2 regions of the Arthrobacter sp. NPDC056886 genome follow, and region 1 is predicted to be linked to the other one. Evidence: predicted binding sites of a transcription regulator. Region 1 holds the regulator's gene; the other holds the start of a gene.
What was found. Region 1 encodes LexA, which represses DNA repair genes until DNA is damaged. Its sites were predicted from a motif close to TCGAACANNTGTTCGA; they were not measured.
Positions count from the first base shown of each region.

Region 1 (8,741 bases):
CCCAGGGTTGGCCGGCAGAGTCAGCGGCCCCGCCGGAGCCGGCCAGGGCGGCCGCGATGTGTCCGGGCAGATGCCGGACCGGACCCGCCCCGGAGCCCGGCTGCACTGCATCGTTTGGGTCGTGGAGGCCGTGAGGACTGTCGGTGGGCGTCATGGACACTGACCGCCTAGCGGCGGCCGGCGGCGTCGAGGGCCTGAGGCAGGGTGAAATTGCCGTTGTAGAGGGCCTTGCCGATGATGGCGCCTTCGACCCCGAGCGGCACCAGCGAACGCAGGACCAGGAGGTCCTCAAGGCTGGAAATGCCGCCGGAAGCGACCACTGGCTTGCCGGTCTTCTCGACCATCTGGCGCAGGAGTTCGACGTTGGGGCCCTGGAGCGTGCCGTCCTTGGTCACATCGGTCACGACGTACCGGGCGCAGCCGGCGTCCTCGAGGCGGCCGAGCACCTCCCAGAGGTCCCCGCCTTCCTTGGTCCAGCCCCGGCCGGCGAGGGTGGTGCCGCGGACATCCAGGCCGACGGCGATCTTGTCGCCGAAGCGTTCGATCACCCGGGCCGTCCAGTCCGGGTTCTCCAGTGCCGCGGTGCCCAGATTCACGCGGGCGACGCCGAGGTCGAGGGCCTTCTCAAGGGATTCGTCGTCACGCAGGCCGCCGGAGAGCTCCACCTTGATATCGAGCCGCCCAACTACCTCGCGCAGGAGCTCGGCGTTGGAGCCGCGCCCGAACGCGGCGTCCAAGTCGACCAGATGCACCCACTCGGCCCCCTGCTGCTGCCAGTTGAGGGCGGCCTCCAGCGGGGTGCCATAGCTCGTCTCACTGCCGGCTTCGCCCTGAACGAGGCGGACGGCCTGGCCGTTGACGACGTCGACGGCGGGCAGGAGCTCAAGTACGGGCAACGGGGATTCGGTGGTCATCGTGGAGTCCTCAGCTTGGGGATGGTAGTTGGGAGCGGCCGTCAGGACGCCGGCAGGGTCAGGAGGTAGGCGGCCAGCAGCGACATTCCGGCCAGGACATAGAAAACGATCTGCACCCACAACGGACTTTTCTGCTGCCGGAAAGAGATCGCGCCGCCAACCAGCAGGCCCGCGACGCCCATGAGCACCAGGGACCACATCTAGGCGGTCCGTTCCGGCGCCGCGGTTTGTTCCGCGGCTGGACGCAGGCCCTGGACCCAGTTGCGCAGCAGTCGGGCGCCGGCGTCGCCGGACTTCTCCGGGTGGAACTGGGTGGCGCACAGCGGGCCGTTTTCCACAGCCGCGATGAACGGGGCACCATGGTCGGACCAGGTCACCAGCGGCGCGGCCATCCGCGGCTGGATGACGTCGAAGTCCCAGTGCTGGACGCCGTAGGAGTGCACGAAGTAGAAGCGCTCGCCCTCGACCCCGGCGAACAGCTTGGACCCTTCAGGGGCGGAGACGGTGTTCCAGCCCATGTGCGGTACGACGTCGGCAGGCAACAGTTCCACCTTGCCGGGCCACTCCCCCATGCCCTCGGCTTCCGTGCCGTGCTCGACGCCGGCCTCGAACAGCACCTGGAGCCCGACGCAGATGGCCAGCACAGGGCGGCCTCCGGCGACACGGCGGCCGATCATGCGGATGGCGTCCACGGCTTTGAGTTCGCGCATGACGGTTTCGAAGGCGCCGACACCGGGGACCACCAGGCCGTCGGCGTTAAGGACGTCCTCAGGCTTGGAACTGAGGACGACTTCGGCGCCGGCCCGCTCGAGCGCGCGGACGGCGGACCGGACATTCCCGGAGCCGTAGTCCAGCACCGTGACAGTGGGCTTTCCCTCCGGGGACACCGGCTTGGTCGCGGCGGCGGGATCGATGATGGCCCCGTCGCGGAGCAGCGGGCCGCTCACAAGGCACCCTTTGTGGACGGGATGCCCTCCACGCGGGGATCCGGTTCGACGGCTGCGCGCAGCGCCCGGGCAAAGGCCTTGAACTGAGCCTCGACGATGTGGTGGGGGTCGCGCCCGGCGGTGACGTTCATGTGCAGGCAGATCCCGGCGTGCAGCGTGATCGCCTCGAAGACGTGGCGCGTCAGGGAGCCGGTGAAGTGGCCGCCGATCAGGTGGTATTCCTGGCCTGCCGGCTCCCCGGCGTGAACCAGGTAGGGCCGGCCGGAGACGTCCACGACGGCTTGTGCGAGGGCCTCATCCAGGGGCACGGTCGCCTCGCCGAACCGGCGGATCCCGGCTTTGTTGCCCAGGGCGGTCCGCAGGACCTCGCCGAAGGTGATGGCCACGTCCTCGACCGTGTGGTGCACATCGATGTGGGTGTCCCCGGTGGCCTTGACGGTCATGTCAATCAAGGAGTGCTTGCTGAGGGCTGTCAGCATGTGGTCGTAGAACGGGACCGACGTGCTGATGTCTGAAACGCCGGTGCCGTCCAAGTTGATCTCGACCAGGACCGAGGACTCACTGGTGGTCCGTTCCATGCGTGCGGTCCGGCCCTCGGCGGCGGTGGATCCCGTGTTGCTCATGTAGATGTGTCCTTTGGAAGAAGGCAGGGTGTTGGGCAGTGTGGCGGGGTGCTCGGGGCTCCCCACCAAGTCTAGGCCTGCGGCTTTGCGGAGCCGTTCAGGATGCGTTCAAGGGCCTCAAGGAAGGCTGTGGTTTCCGTCTCAGTGCCGGCGGTCACGCGAAGGTGCCCGGGAATGCCGACGTCGCGGATGAGGACACCGGCGTCCAGCATGCCCTGCCAGACCTCGTGGGGGTTCTCCAGGCCGCCGAAGAACACGTAGTTGGAGTCGGAGGCGGCCGGCCTCAGGCCCAGCCGAGTCAGTTCGGACACGATCCTGTCGCGCTGGCGTTTGATGTCCTCGACGTCCGCCATGAGCGCCTCGCGGTGGCGCAGGGCGGCCAGGGCCGCGGCCTGGGTGATGGCGGAGAGGTGGTACGGGAGACGGACCAGGCGCAGGGCGTCCGCGACCTCCGGGGCCGCGGCCATGTAGCCGAGTCGCGCGCCGGCGAGGGCGAAGGCCTTGCTCATGGTGCGCGACACGATCAGCCGCTCCCGGCCGGGCAGCAGGGTGAGCGCGCTGGGCGTGCCGTCGTGGGCGAACTCGTGGTACGCCTCGTCAACGATCACGACGGTTTGGCTGGCCTCGCCGGCGTCGTAGACGGCCTCGACGACATCAAGCCCCAGCCCCGTGCCCGTGGGGTTGTTCGGGGAGCAGAGGAAAACGATGTTGGGCTGCAGCTCCCGGACCTGCCGGGCCGCCGATTCCGCGCTGAGCCCGTAGTCTGCCGCGCGGGCGCCGACGATGTACTCAGTGTCCGTGCCGGAGGCCAGCAGCGGGTACATCGAATATGTGGGAGGGAACCCGAGGGCTGTCCGGCCGGGGCCGCCGAACGCCTGGAGGATCTGCTGAAGGACTTCGTTGGAGCCGTTCGCGGCCCAGATATTCTCCGCTTCCAGGCCGTGGCCAAGATATTCCGCGAGGGCCTCGCGCAATTCGGTGAACTCGCGGTCAGGATAGCGGTTCAGGCCGACGGCGGCGGCGCTGACGGCCTCGGTGATCGCCGCCCGGACATCGGCGGGCACGCCATGGGTGTTCTCGTTGACGTTGAGCAGGATGGGAACGTCCAGCTGCGGCGCGCCATACGGACGCAGGCCACGCAGATTGGTTCGGAGGGGCAGTCGGTTGAGGCGCTCAAGCTGGTCAGTCACGTGACCAGTTTAAGTGGTACCGGCACGGGCGCTGAAACTGTGACGCCTGCAACGGCACTTGGGTGAGGGTAGTTGGGTGATGGAACTTGGCTTGCCGGACGCTACTTGGACGGGACGAACAGCTCCTGGCCCGGCATCACACGCGCGGCATCCAGGTTGTTCAGCTGCACGATATCGGCCACAACGTCGCGGGGATCGCGCTCCGGGGCCACGGACCCCGCGATGGCCCAGAGGGACTCCCCCGGCTGCACTGTGACGGTAACGGTCGGTGTCGGGGAGAGCTGGTCCGCGGAATCCGCCGCCTTCGCGGGTGCGTTGAGGAATCCGCTGAACGACAGAATGAGCGCCGCCAGCAGGATCAGCGGGACACCGAAGAAGACGAAGCGTCCGCGCCGGGTGAGCCGCAGCGGCGCTTGCTTGGGCCGACCGGCGGAAACAGCGGCCGCCACCCCTAGCGGTGCGGGCGACGTCGGGGAGGTGCGCGGGCCGGCGTTGATCGGGTACACATTGCCGTAACGGATGCTGCCCTGGCCGAAACTGGTCTGGTCGACACTGCTCTGGCGGGCGCCGCTCTGGCTTGCGCTGCTCTGGCCGATGGTGCTGTGGCCGACGCTGCCGAGATCCACCACGCCACTGGCACCAGCCCTGCGGTGGTGATTCGTGACGCCCTGAACGAAAGTGCCTTGAAACGCGCTTGAAGCTGACATGAACTGAGCCCTCCTGGACCATACGGTGCCGCCCGGCGTACTCCACGTACTCGCCGCCAACCGGCCGAACCTTCGAACATAGAACCGAACACCGGATCCGGAGTCGCAACTCCGAACTCGAACACATATTCGAACTCTGCTTGTTCTGTTTTAGCACTTACTAACGAACGATGTCGAGACTCGCTAGAACAAATGTTTGAAAAAGCTTTGCGGCTGGCCTATTTTTGAGGGACAGAACAACCACAAATGAATTCACTGGGTGAAGTCATTGGTAGTTGATCAGCAGGGTCTGACATTTCAGACCGGAAGTTCCCGGTGACAGCAGCCAAGGCAGCCGGGCGGAACGGAAAGGCGTTGGCGAACATGGCAGCACAAGCCACCGGCGGCAGGGCCACCTCACGGAGCCCGCAGCCCGCCCGGGCCCCCAAAAGCCTCACCGTCCGGCAAAAGAAAATCCTGGAGACCATCCAGCGGTCCGTCACGGACAAGGGCTACCCGCCGTCCATGCGCGAGATCGGCGACACTGTCGGTCTGGCCAGCCTGTCGAGCGTTACCCATCAGCTCTCCCAGCTCGAAAAGCTCGGTTACCTGCGGCGCGATCCGAAGCGCCCGCGGGCCATGGAAGTGCTCATGCCGCTGACCCTGGACGAGGGGACCACCCCGATTTCGGGAGTCGAGAAGTCCAGCGGCCTGCGGGCCGTCGGCGGCCTGTCAGTGAATGAACTCGCCAGCGCCACTGACACCGCAATGGTGCCACTCGTCGGACGCATCGCCGCCGGCGGACCGATTCTCGCGGACCAGGTGGTGGAGGATGTCATGCCGCTGCCCCGCCAGCTCGTGGGCCACGGCGAACTCTTCATGCTCAAGGTGGCGGGCGACTCGATGATCGATGCCGCCATCTGCGACGGCGACTGGGTGGTTGTCCGCCGCCAGGGCGATGCCGTCAACGGCGACATCGTTGCCGCGCTGCTGGACGACGAAGCCACGGTCAAGACATTCCGCCAGCGGGACGGCCACACGTGGCTGCTGCCGCAAAACACCCAGTACGAGCCCATCCTCGGCGACCACGCCGTCATCATGGGCAAAGTCGTCTCGGTGCTCCGCTCCCTCTAGCGGCTGCGGCCGGGTCATCCCGGACCACGTAAACCCAAAGCAAACGTCCCCGCCGGTAATCCGGACGGGGACGTTCGCGTTTTCTGGTCGACTGGCTCCCCAATTGCCTATTTGGCGGCCTGTGCCGATTCTTTGGCCAGGCGCTCCAGGGCCGCCATGGCTATCGACGAATCGGTGGTGGGCCAGAAGGGCGGCAGCGCGGCGCGAAGGAATCCGCCGTAGCGCTCCGTGGACAGCCGCGAATCCAGCACCGCTACCACGCCCTTGTCCGACGTCGAGCGGATCAGCCGTCCGGCGCCCTGCGCGAGCCGAATGGCGGCGTGCGTGGCCGAGACGGACATGAAGCCATTGCCGCCGGCCTGGGCGACGGCCCGCGAGCGTGCCGTCATCAGCGGATCGTCCGGCCGCGGGAACGGAATCCGGTCAATGACCACCAGCCGGCAGGACACTCCGGGAACGTCGACGCCCTGCCACAGGGACATCGTGCCGAACAAACAGGTGTCCGGCTCGTCCGCAAACTGCCGCACAAGCGCCGTCATGGTCGACTCCCCCTGGCACAGGATGCTGAGGCCCAGCCGGGGCCGCATGGCCTCGGCGGCTTCCTCGGCCGCGCGCCGCGAGGAAAACAGGCACAAGGCACCGCCGCCGGAAGCGCGGATCAGCTTCTCGAGTTCGTCCAAGGCCTCGGGGGACGTTCCGCGGCCGGGTTTGGGCAGGTGCCGGGCGACGTAGAGGATGCCCTGCTTCGGATAGTCGAAGGGGGATCCGACGTCGACGCCGGTCCAGCTCGGGGCGCCGTTGCCAACGAGGCCGAGGCCGCCGGCAGCCGGCTCGAAGGCAGCGCCGATGGCCAGCGTGGCCGAGGTCAGGATGACGGTGTGGTCCGCGAACAAACCCTCGCGCAGACGCCCCGCGACGCTCAACGGCGCAACATTGATCAATGCCGGCGAGCTCTCGTCCGGCTGGGAGTAGCCCTGCGCCGGGTCGAAGCTGCTGTTGCGGGAGAACCACACCACTTCGCGGTTTTCGCGCGCTGCCAGGAGCCGCTCACAGAGTTCCAGGATGACCATCAGGCGTGAGCGGGCCAGCTGGCGTCCGCCGTCGGCCGACACGGAGCTGTCCCCCTTCGAATCAGACAGGGCGGCGCGGCACGCGTCGCGCAGCTGGTCGATGCAGTCCAGCTGCTCGCTGTTCAGCCCGTTGGGCATCAACCCACTCGGGACGCCGTCGATCGCCAGCTCCAGATGGGAGGCAGCATTGTTCAGCGCGTCCACGGTGATGCCCGTGTGTTTCCGGGCCCCGGACGCGGCGGCATGCACCATCGCCACGGAGAGCTGGCCGGAGACCGCGCCCGTGACGCGGTCCTGAAGTTCGTGCGCCTCATCCACCACCACGACGTCGTACTCGGGCAGCACCGCCAGGCCTTCGAAGGCGCTGACGGCCAGCATGGCGTGGTTGGTGACCACGACGTCGGCGTCGGCGGCGTTCTGCCGGGCCAGCTCGCTGAAGCATTCGGCCGCGAGCGGGCACTTCTGCGCGCCGAGGCACTCCATGGAGGTGACCGAGACCTGGCGCCATGCCCGGTCCGTGACGCCTGGCATGAGCTCGTCGCGGTCCCCCGTCGTGGTCCCCTCAGCCCATTCGCGCAGGCGGACGACTTCCTTGCCCATTTGCGAGGACGGCCCGCCCACTGCGGCGGCGAAATGCGGCACGCTGGTATCCTCCCCGAGGGAAAACAGCTGTCCCTCGGAAGGTTCCTCGGACGGGAAACCGCCCTCGAGCTTGTGCCGGCACACGTAGTTGGACCGGCCCTTCACCAGGGCGACCTTGACGGGCCGTGCCAGGGCAGGGGTGATGGTCTTGAGCAGCCTGGGCAGGTCCCGGCCCACGATCTGCGTCTGCAGCGCCAGGGTTGCGGTGGAGACCAGGGTGGGCTTGTTGCTGGTCAGCGAATGGGCGATCAGCGGAATCAGGTACGCCAGGGATTTGCCGGTCCCGGTGCCGGCCTGGACCAGCAGGTGGTCGCCGCTGTCTATCGCGCGCGCCACCTGCCGGGCCATTTCGTGCTGGCCATCGCGGCTCTGGCCGCCCATGCCGGACACGGCACGGTCGAGAAGTTTAACCACGAACTCCTCACCGGCCGCGCCCGCAACCGCAGCGGCGTCGCCTTCGGCGTCTGAGCCACCTTCTAAGCCGCCTTCTAAGCCGACGTCGGCGCCGGCCGATGCGCCCGCACCTCCGGCGGCGTCCAATTCAGCGTCAGACGCGTCGGCGTCAGCAGGTCCGGCGTCAGCCCTGGTCACCGCAGCCTCAGTCATTACTGACGAAGGGATCCAGTTCGGCTGCGAGTCCTTCACGCACCATCACCACGGCTCGGGTCCCGGTCTCCTCGTGGTCGAGGCTGAGGATCTCGGCGTCGGTCTCGTGGAGCTTGCTGAGCAGGTCCCCGCGGTTGTACGGGATCAGCAGTTCAAGCTTCACGCTGGGCCGCGGAATGCCGTCGCTGATGGCCTTGAGCAGCTCCGGAATGCCTTCACCGGTGCGGGCCGAGACCACCACGTGGCGCGGTTCACGCTGCTTGAGCCGCTCCACCACAAACGGGTCTGCGGCGTCGGCCTTGTTCAGGACAATGATTTCCGGAACCTTGCGCGCGTCGACTTCGCTGAAGACGGTCCGGACAGCGGCGATCTGGCCTTCCGGATCCGGGTGCGAGACGTCCACGACGTGCAGGATCAGGTCCGAGTCGGCCACCTCTTCCAGCGTGGAGCGGAATGCCTCCACGAGCTGGGTGGGCAGGGACCGGACAAATCCCACGGTGTCCGCCAGGGTGTACCCCAGCCCGTCAGCGGTTTCGGCCTTGCGGACGGTGGGGTCCAGGGTGGCGAACAGGGCGTTCTCCACCAGCACCCCGGCGTCGGTCAGCCTGTTCAGCAGCGAGGATTTCCCGGCGTTGGTGTACCCGGCGATCGCCACCGAGGGCACCGCATTACGACGGCGGTTGGCCCGCTTTGTTTCCCGGGCGGGCTTCATGGCGGCGATTTCACGCCGCAGCTTGGCCATCCGGGTGCGGATCCGGCGGCGGTCCAGTTCGATCTTGGTTTCACCGGGACCACGCGAACCCATGCCGGCGCCGGCCCCGCCCACCTGGCCACCGGCCTGGCGGGACATCGACTCGCCCCAGCCACGCAGGCGCGGCAGCAGGTATTCCAGCTGCGCCAGCTCCACCTGCGCCTTGCCTTCGCGGCTC
Region 1 is NZ_JBHUBT010000015.1:48,374-57,114, reverse strand. Features, by position in the region: gene ACFRJ8_RS21510 (SseB family protein) at 1-154, opposite strand, end outside; gene priA (bifunctional 1-(5-phosphoribosyl)-5-((5-phosphoribosylamino)methylideneamino)imidazole-4-carboxamide isomerase/phosphoribosylanthranilate isomerase PriA) at 168-914, opposite strand; gene ACFRJ8_RS21500 (hypothetical protein) at 956-1,114, opposite strand; gene hisH (imidazole glycerol phosphate synthase subunit HisH) at 1,115-1,861, opposite strand; gene hisB (imidazoleglycerol-phosphate dehydratase HisB) at 1,858-2,484, opposite strand; gene ACFRJ8_RS21485 (histidinol-phosphate transaminase) at 2,556-3,674, opposite strand; gene ACFRJ8_RS21480 (LysM peptidoglycan-binding domain-containing protein) at 3,776-4,123, opposite strand; gene lexA (transcriptional repressor LexA) at 4,745-5,494, shown strand; gene ACFRJ8_RS21470 (ATP-dependent DNA helicase) at 5,602-7,812, opposite strand; gene hflX (GTPase HflX) at 7,805-8,741, opposite strand, start outside.

Region 2 (8,741 bases), on a different contig from region 1:
CTCTTCGTCGGCTGGTTCGGTCCCCGGGGCCTGGCTTCCCTCGTGTTCGCACTGCTGGCGCTGGAGGCCCTCGGACCAGTGTCCGATCAGGCTGTGGCCGTCATCGCGGCCACCGTACTGCTCAGCGTCGTGGCCCACGGCTTCAGCGCCGCGCCCCTGGCCGCACGATATGGCCGGGCCGCAGCCGGACCGGAGCCGGGCGGGCCGGTGCCTGTCACGCCCGCTCCCGCCCGGGGCCTGAGCCGCAAGCACACGCTCGCCCCGCGGCTTTGGCCGAAGCGGGCCCGCCACTAGGCACCGGACCGTTCACCCTGGGCTTCGGCGCCGGCGTCGCCGTTCGCCTCACGACGTGCGGCTGTGATGAGTCTCACGCGCAATTTTCGTTATCTGGCTTGAGCCGCCCGCAAGGCGCTGTGCACTATGGAAAGGCAAGGCGGGGAACGAGGTTTCCCGCCGACGCAGCCCTGACGTTCCCTCCGACGCTACGCGTCAGTGAACTTGGGGCACCCATCCTGGTGGACGCAATGAGGCCAAACCGGTGAGCTCAATGAGCTGCCCAAGGTCTCAGGCGTTCCTGGTTTGGCCCCACGGCGGCTCCGCATCGGTGCGGCAGCCGGACCTCCGGATTCATGAATGGAAGCACTGAACAATGACGTTTGAAACTGCCAACTCTGTCACCCACAAGCTCTGGGACCGCTCCACCATGCACCACGAGCTGGACGCCCTGATCCACGAGCACTCCGAGCGCCACAACACCTCCAAGAGCAACATCGCGGTCCACGCCAGCGGCCCGAACACCTTCACGCTCAGCCTCAACCACGGGGCAGCAAACCTTGAGGCAGTTTCCGCCTAGCAAGCACAACGACGACGGCGGGAGCCACTTCCCGCCGTCGTCCCCTCGTGGCAATTCCCGGTGACAGATCCACGTTCCTCCCCGCTGTTACCGTCGACTACCTCGCCGGGTTCATTGCCCTGGTTCCTACCGCTGAGGAAACGCGCGGCCAGTCGTACTGGGTGCTCGACGACGCCACCCCGCCATTGGGCGAATTGCTGATCTTGGTTGGAGATCACTTGTGAGGCTGGGTTCGTTCTTAAGTCGCAAATCAGGCCGCCCGGCGGCGGCGGGGCGGTCGACGGCGCCGGATTCGTGGGCGGAAAGATCCACCAGATCCGGCTGAATGGCCCAGGGCCGGGGCAAACAAGTCTGGTGGACGGTTCCATCGCCATGCGCCGGGTGCCGTTGCCAGCGGCCGCGCTTCTTATTCCGAAGGTTGCTGTGTAGTCTCTGTCTTAGTAGACAGACTTGTTTGGTCTGGTGGCCCTCAGAGGCCTTATTCCGCTCAGTGACCGGGAGCATTGCTTCGAAAGTCTTAGAAAGCAGCCCCGTGGAACCGAACATTGACTCAATCACCCCTCCTTTGTCTATCGCCCAAGTCGACTCGACCGTATACGTGGAATCCGAGCTGCAGTCTCCCGGGTCTGAAAGGGCGGCGGCTGACCTGTCGGCCCTGCGCGAGGCGCTACTAGCCGCGGTGGTTACCCGTGTCGGCGAGGTAGAAGCCGCTGAGTGGGCCCTTGACCAGGCAAAAGCCGCGTGCGACGTGCAAATTGTTGCCGCCTTGTCGGCCGGAGTGCCGGCTGAGAAGATCGTGGAGGCGGCAGGAGAACTGGCGTCGGCCGCCCTGACTGGGTTCGTCGGAGACCGGGAACCGGTGCCCGCGGAAGGCTAGTCCACGCAAAGGTCACATCTGGTACGTCCCCACTCTTGCTGGCACACTGAGCCGATGAGTGATCCTCTCCCCCAGTCCAGGCGGCCTGGCATCCGCGCCGCGATGTTCGTGGACTTCGACAACGTCTACACGGGCTTGATGGCCTTGGACCCGGCGGCCGCGAAGAGGTTCGCCGAGGACCCCAAGCATTGGACGGAAGCGCTGGCCGCCGGCGGCGCGGGCGAGGAATCCCGGCGCTTCCTGATCCGCAACTGCTACCTCAATCCGGTGATCTATTCCAAGTACAGGCCGTACTGGACGCGCGCGGGCTTCCGCGTGATTGACTGCCCGTCCCTGACCCAGCGGGGCAAGTCGAGCACCGACATCAACTTGGTGCTGGACGCGATGGATGCGCTGTCCGGCGCGGCACATGTTGAGGAATTCTTCGTCGCGTCGGCGGACGCGGACTTTACGTCGCTGGTCCAGCGGTTCCGGGCGGCCGACCGCATGACGACGGTGATCGCGGCCGGCGCCGTGGCATTCGCGTACCGGGAGATGGCCGACAGTGTGGTGGAGTCCCACGACTTCGTGGCGATCCTCAACGGGACCTCAGCCGGAGTCCCGCGCATGGTGCCAACCGCCGGACTTGGCGCCCCGCTCCGCACCGCACCAGGTGTTCCCGGCTCCGCGACGACGGCCGCCGACGAGGTCCGTGCCCTGGTGCAGGCCGCACCGGGCCCGGTCACGGGAGCAGTGGCGGCACACCGGGCCCTGACCGCAGACCCGTCGCTGAAGACCGATTGGGGCGGCCACGGCAAGTTCGGGGCCTGGATCGCCCAGATCGGCCAGGGCGTCCAATACTCGTCCACGCCGTCGCCTGGCTGGGTGTGGGACGCGAAGCGGTTTTCGCCAGAGCTGTCCTCGCTGGCACCGGAGGACCGGCCGGCCATCGAGGAGCAGATCACCCGGGTCACGGACGTGCCGGCGCTGTCCTCCGAACAGTTCCGGCAGGTGTTCCTTTCGCTCGAGGCGAAGCTGCGCGAGCACCTGGGCAACCGCGGGGAGCTGGCGCGATCTGTCCGGGACGACTGTGTTGCGGCCGGGCAGCCGGTGTCCCGCTCGGCCGTCAACTTCGTGATCCAGGGCGTGGTGTACGCCGGGGGCTCCCTTTCCGCGGAGATGGCGGCCAGGGACCTCGCCGCCGCATGGACCAGAAATGTGGAAGAGCTGTGCCGGCTGGCCCTGATGGAGTTCGACGACGCCGAGAAGCTCGCGCTCAGGCGCTGGGCCGGCGGCGGGCTGCTGGAGTCCGGACCAGGCGAGTCCCGCTCGGATTGATCCATCAAACCTCTTTGATCGATCTATCTGAATTGATAGAATTGTGGCGTGAGACACACCACGCTCCCGGAGGCTCAGGCGGCGTCGTCGGGATTCCTCCGCCTGGTGGGACACCCCGTGCGGTGGCAGCTGCTGGCCGAGCTGGCACGCAGCGACCGGCAGGTGCGCGAGCTAACCGCACTGGTGGGTCAGAGGCAGAGCCTGACCTCCTACCATCTGGGCCAACTGCGCGCAGCCGGGCTGGTGTCCATGCGGCGCAGCTCGGCTGACGGACGCGACACGTACTGCAGCCTCAACCTGGCGGCCTACCGCGAACGGCTTGCCGCATCCGGCGCGGCCCTGCACGCCGGCTTGCGGCTGGTCCCTGCTGGGCTGACGCAACCGGCCGAGGGTCTTGGCGCACCGCCGGGCCAGTCACCGGCGCAGTCGCCCGTGCGGGTGCTCTTCCTGTGCACGGGCAACAGCGCCCGGTCCCAGATGGCCGAGGCGATTTTGGGGCGCCTGGGCGGTTCCCGGGTCGAAGCCGCCAGCGCCGGCAGCCACCCGAAAGACCTGCACCCCAATGCCGTACGCGTGATGCGTGAGCGTGGCATGGACATCAGCGGCGCCCGCTCCAAGCATCTGAGCGAGTTCACCGAGCAGCGGTTCGACTATGTGATCAGCCTTTGTGACCGCGTGCGGGAAGTGTGCCCGGAATTCCCGGGGGCACCGGCGATGGTGCATTGGAGCATCCCCGATCCTGCGGCCGAGGCAGCCAATCAGGACAGTTATCCGGCGTTTGTTCGCACAGCAGAGGAACTGAACACGCGGATCCAGTTCCTGCTTTACGCAATCGAGTACTCCCAAAAGAGTTCGGAGAGGAGCTAGAAATGCCCAACGATCTGTCGGAGCTGGTCAGCGTCCGGTACATGGTGACCGACGTCGATGCGGCGATCGAGTTCTATACAAAGCACCTCGGATTCACCCTCAGAATGAGCGCCGCACCGGCGTTCGCCGACGTCACTCGCGGCCGGCTGAGGCTCCTCCTGAGCGGGCCCAGCAGCTCGGCGGGGCGGCCCATGCCGGACGGCACGGTGCCCGCACCGGGCGGATGGAACCGCATCCACCTCATCGTGAGCGATATCGGGGCGGAAGTGAACCGGCTGCGCGAGGCGGGCCTCACGTTCCGAAACGACATAGTCAAAGGTCCCGGCGGACAGCAGATCCTGCTGGAAGATCCGTCCGGCAACGTAGTCGAGTTGTTCCAACCTGCCGGCCAATAGGGCTCAGGGCCTCCTCTGGACCTGAGGATGCCTAGCCCGGCCGAGGGAAGGCGCACCCCTCCGTGTGTGAGCCGTGCGCATCAGTAGACCCGACGCGTGCTCATCTAGAAAGCGCCGCCCGCTTTTCGCAGCCGAAGAACGGCACTGACCCCTCAGAGCAAGAGTTTGAAGCCTAAGTGCGAGGGTTCGAAGCCAAGACGCTCATAGAACCGGTGCGCTGCGACCCTGGACGCGTCAGATGTGAGCTGAACCAGTTTTGCACCGCGTCGGCGCCCTTCGGCGATTGCCCACGTGATCATCGCCCCTCCAAGGCCGTTGCTGCGAAGATCGGAACGCACGCGGACCGCTTCAATCTGCATTCGTGTAGCTCCAGCACGGGCGAGTCCGGGAATGAACGTCAGTTGCATGGTCGCAACCACCTCATCTTCGGTCGTCACGACTGCGACCAGTAACTGGGCGGGATCGGCGTCAATTGCCTGGAAGGCAAGGTCGTAGGGAGGCCGGTCCTCGATCGCAATCGAATCGACAGAAGCTCTGAGCTGGTCGGCCACCAGAAGTGCAACGATAGGCCCCACATCAGATGCGTCAGCCTGCCTCATGGCAAATGGGCCGCCAGGCAGATCGAATTCAGCGAGTGTCATTTCCCTAGTATTCCCCAGCGGTAATACATCCAGTCAACGTCGGTCACGTTGCCCCAAGTCGGCTTCCTGCCGCGACACATTCCGAACGCTTTCCCGTATGGTCTGGCGGCCAGCCGCTGAGGCGTCGGTGGAGAGAACTGGACAGAGTTGTCTCCCTGGCATAAATTCGTCTTTGACAGCGGGCCGTGGCGCGCTGCCAAAGCTTCGGCGGCGGAGCATCCTGGAGATGCAAAAGGTACAAAGGAACAGATATGAGCGCGCATTTTGACCAGTTCCTCGCAGAGGCTTTGACCAGCGACCGGGAAACCGACGGCGGGTTGGCCAAGGAAGAACTGTACGGCCTGTACACCAGCTGGTGCCTGATAAACCAGAGCCAGCCAGAGCCAGCCGAGGCCCTTTGGGCGGCGCTCGAAGGCCACCGAATCAAGCCTGAGGACAACACTCTCGCCATGTCCGGTCCCGCCGCGTTGGATTACATCGTGAGCAGTTCCCCCGACCTGGCGTAGAAGGCACAACGAAGAGTTGGTAGAACCCTAAGCGGATCACGATCCGCTTAGGGTTCGACCGTGTGGGCTGTATTCGAACAGGGGGAACGAATATGCAATGGAGCACGCCGGAACCGGGCAATCCATGGCCGAATGACATGATGATCCGCGTCGATGACGACCCACACCACCTGACTCTGCTGTTGTTTGTCCGGCAGGCATGGTCCATAGCTGGCGACCTGAATATCCGCCCCTAAGCCCCGTACCAGACAGTGGTCATTCACGGATGCCGGAAACAGCTGATGCCTCCACATGGGGCAGGCGCTGGAAGACGTCTCGGGATCAGGCGTGGGGTTGGTACCAGATCGAAGATTCAATGCACCATCCCGCGCCAGCGGGAAATGCGAGACTCCGGGGACCCTAGCCAGGGGCTGAATCCTTTAATCAGATCTCGGAGCGGCGCGGCCGCCAGGCCAGACACTCCGCCGGGCAGCCAGCTAGCTAGGGCACCGGCGGTGCGGGTGGGTTCGTTGGGTCAGCAAAGAACGCGCCAAGTCGCTTACCGATGTCCTCCGTCGTCCAGAACGACAGCAGTTGCTGACCGTCCGCGGCATCAACGTCCAATTCCACGGTGAAGCCTGGCTCGTCGCCTATAGTCCGGCTAACGCCGAAGCCGATCAGCCGGTTGTGGTCCGGTAGATCTTCTCCCATGAGGATGCTGATTCCCGCAGCCCCTTCGGAACCCTCGTCAGACGGCGAGCCGGTGCCACCATTGACCATCCAACGAGCACCGCTCGCCAGAACCGCTTTGTGCCCGGCACAGACAGGCACTTCCAGGTTGGAACCGGGCATCAGCTTGAAGACGACTGTCGGAGTCCCGGCACAGCGCAGCACAGCACACGTGGTCATGCTGGCGATGCTACCGAAGGGGAGAGTGCTCTGGGGTCCGAATCCCCTTCGTCAGCCCCGCAACCCCGCAAAGCGGCTCTTTTGTCGGCCCGTCCGGCTACACTGAATGTATCGAACATATATTCGAATAAAGGTGTGTTGTGGGCGTTGTTGTCGGTCCCCGTGTGATAGATGCGGGCATGTCGTTGCTATCCGTGCTGATCTCTCCGGTCCCAGTCGCGGCGGGGTACCCTTCGCCGGCGCAGGACTATTTTGACGGCCGGATTGACCTGAATGAGCATCTGATCAAGGACATCACCAGCACCTACGTCGTGCGGGTGTCCGGGGACTCGATGGAAGGCGCCGGCATCAGCGACGGCGACGAACTGATCGTGAACCGAGCCCTGGAACCCAAAGACGGGTCCGTGGTCATCGCCGTCCTGGACGGGGAGCTGACCATCAAGCGGCTGCGGGTCACAGGAACCGGGGTGGTGCTGCAGGCGGAGAATCCGGCGTACCCGGACATCCGGGTCCCGTCGGTCTCGGATCTGGTCATCTGGGGCGTCGCGACCCGGTGCCTGCACCATGTCTGAGGCGAGCCATGTCTAAGCCGGCCACGATGCGGCGGATGCCGCAGATCGCGCATGTGGATGTGAACTGCTTCTACGCCTCGGCCGAGCGGGCCTTCGCCCCGTCCCTGGAGGGCCGGCCCGTCGTCGTCCTATCCAACAACGACGGCTGCGCCGTCACCCGGTCCGCGGAAGCCAAGGCCCTCGGCATCCCCCTGGGCGAGCCCTGGTTCAAACTCGCCCCGCGGGCCAAGGAATGGGGTCTCGTTGCCCTCTCCAGCAACTACGAACTCTACGGGGACATCAGCGCCCGGGTGATGGAACTGCTGGGCCGGTACTCGGCGTGGCTGGAGGTCTACAGCATCGACGAGGCCTTCCTCGGCGTCAAAGGCACCCCGGGAGAACTCTTAGCCTTGGGCCGGACGATGAAGACAGCCGTGCGGCGCAACGTCGGGGTACCGGTCTGCGTCGGAATCGCCGGGACCAAGACCCTGGCGAAACTGGCGAACAAATGGGCCAAGAACAACCCGGCCTTCGACGGGGTCTGCCACTGGGACTCCGTGGCCGCCGCCGACAGGGAATCCCTGATGGCCCGACTGTCCGTGATCGAGATCTGGGGTGTCGCTACCCGGCTGACCAAACGACTCAACGCCCTCGGCATCCAGTCCGTCCTTGACCTGTCCCAGGCCGATCCGGTCATGATCCGGGACCGCTTTTCCGTGGTCATGATGCGTACGGTCCTGGAACTGCAGGGAACCCCGTGCATCCCGATGGAGGAGGAACGGATCGGCCGGGACCAGCTCATCTTCTCCCGCTCCTTTGCCACCCCCATCACCACCGCGGCAGGGATGCGGCAGGTCCTGAGCGTCTACGGCCAGCAGGCTTCGGCGCGGCTGGCCAAACACGGACTGCAGGCCAAGGTCCTCACGGGGTTCGCCGGCACCTCACACTTCAATCCGAAAGACACCTCCTATCCCTCGGTATGCGTGCCGCTGCCGATGCCCACCGCGGACCCGGTCCTGCTCACAAGGGCTGCCCACGCGCTCCTCCCCCTCATCCACGAGGGCATCAGGTACGCCAGGGCCGGCATCATGGTCACCGACCTGCGGCCCACCGGCAACCAGGCACCCCTGGCCCTGTTCGAAAACCCGCACGAGGAACGCCGCGTCGGCACCCTCTTGGAGGACGTGACCCGCCGGTACGGCCGCGGCTCCATCGGCCTCGGCCACGCCGGAATCCGGGGCGGGCCGGACTGGACCATGAAACGAGACATGCTTTCCCCCCGCTACACCACCCACTGGGACGAACTCCCCCTCGTCAAAGCCGCCTAGCCCAACCCAAGGCCGCACCGCGGCACTGAACTGCTCCCCGAAAGAACTCCCCCATGACCCTTGCACCCGAAGCCCCCACCGAGACCTCCCACCTGCAGGTCCGGACCGACCCGGACGGCAAACCCCTCGCCATCCGGCACGACGGACGGATCTGGGTTGTCGATCCCGGGACGGAGTCCCAGCACTGGTCCGGGCGTGACGCCGGCTGGGACACCCGGCGTGCTCCCGCCGCAGGCAGCGCCGGCCCGGGCAGCACCGAACACTGGCGTGTGCAGGCACGCCTCTGCTCGACGTCGGCGCTGCGGACCTTCACGCTGCGCCGTGAACCGCTCTCTCCCGGGTGGTTCCTGGCGGACATCAGCGACGGCGAAGAGACAACAGAAAAGTGAACCGTCAACCCATCAGCGATCAGACATGGGAGGGGATCAGAAAAGAATTCACGCTACCGGCCCTGGACCAGGTCCGCCGCCGCCTCTCGGAGCTCATGGAGGACCCGGAACCGGTGATGCAGCAACTCG
Region 2 is NZ_JBHUBT010000004.1:35,146-43,886, forward strand. Features, by position in the region: gene ACFRJ8_RS08285 (cation:proton antiporter) at 1-294, shown strand, start outside; gene ACFRJ8_RS08290 (hypothetical protein) at 650-853, shown strand; gene ACFRJ8_RS08295 (hypothetical protein) at 901-1,077, shown strand; gene ACFRJ8_RS08300 (hypothetical protein) at 1,386-1,730, shown strand; gene ACFRJ8_RS08305 (NYN domain-containing protein) at 1,785-3,047, shown strand; gene ACFRJ8_RS08310 (ArsR family transcriptional regulator) at 3,096-3,914, shown strand; gene ACFRJ8_RS08315 (VOC family protein) at 3,917-4,309, shown strand; gene ACFRJ8_RS08320 (GNAT family N-acetyltransferase) at 4,462-4,950, opposite strand; gene ACFRJ8_RS08325 (hypothetical protein) at 5,202-5,456, shown strand; gene ACFRJ8_RS08330 (hypothetical protein) at 5,937-6,344, opposite strand; gene ACFRJ8_RS08335 (LexA family protein) at 6,485-6,916, shown strand; gene ACFRJ8_RS08340 (Y-family DNA polymerase) at 6,925-8,223, shown strand; gene ACFRJ8_RS08345 (hypothetical protein) at 8,277-8,612, shown strand; gene ACFRJ8_RS08350 (hypothetical protein) at 8,609-8,741, shown strand, end outside.
Region 2: a site for LexA is predicted at 6,456-6,471, ahead of ACFRJ8_RS08335 (LexA family protein). Genes of this name have one in related genera too.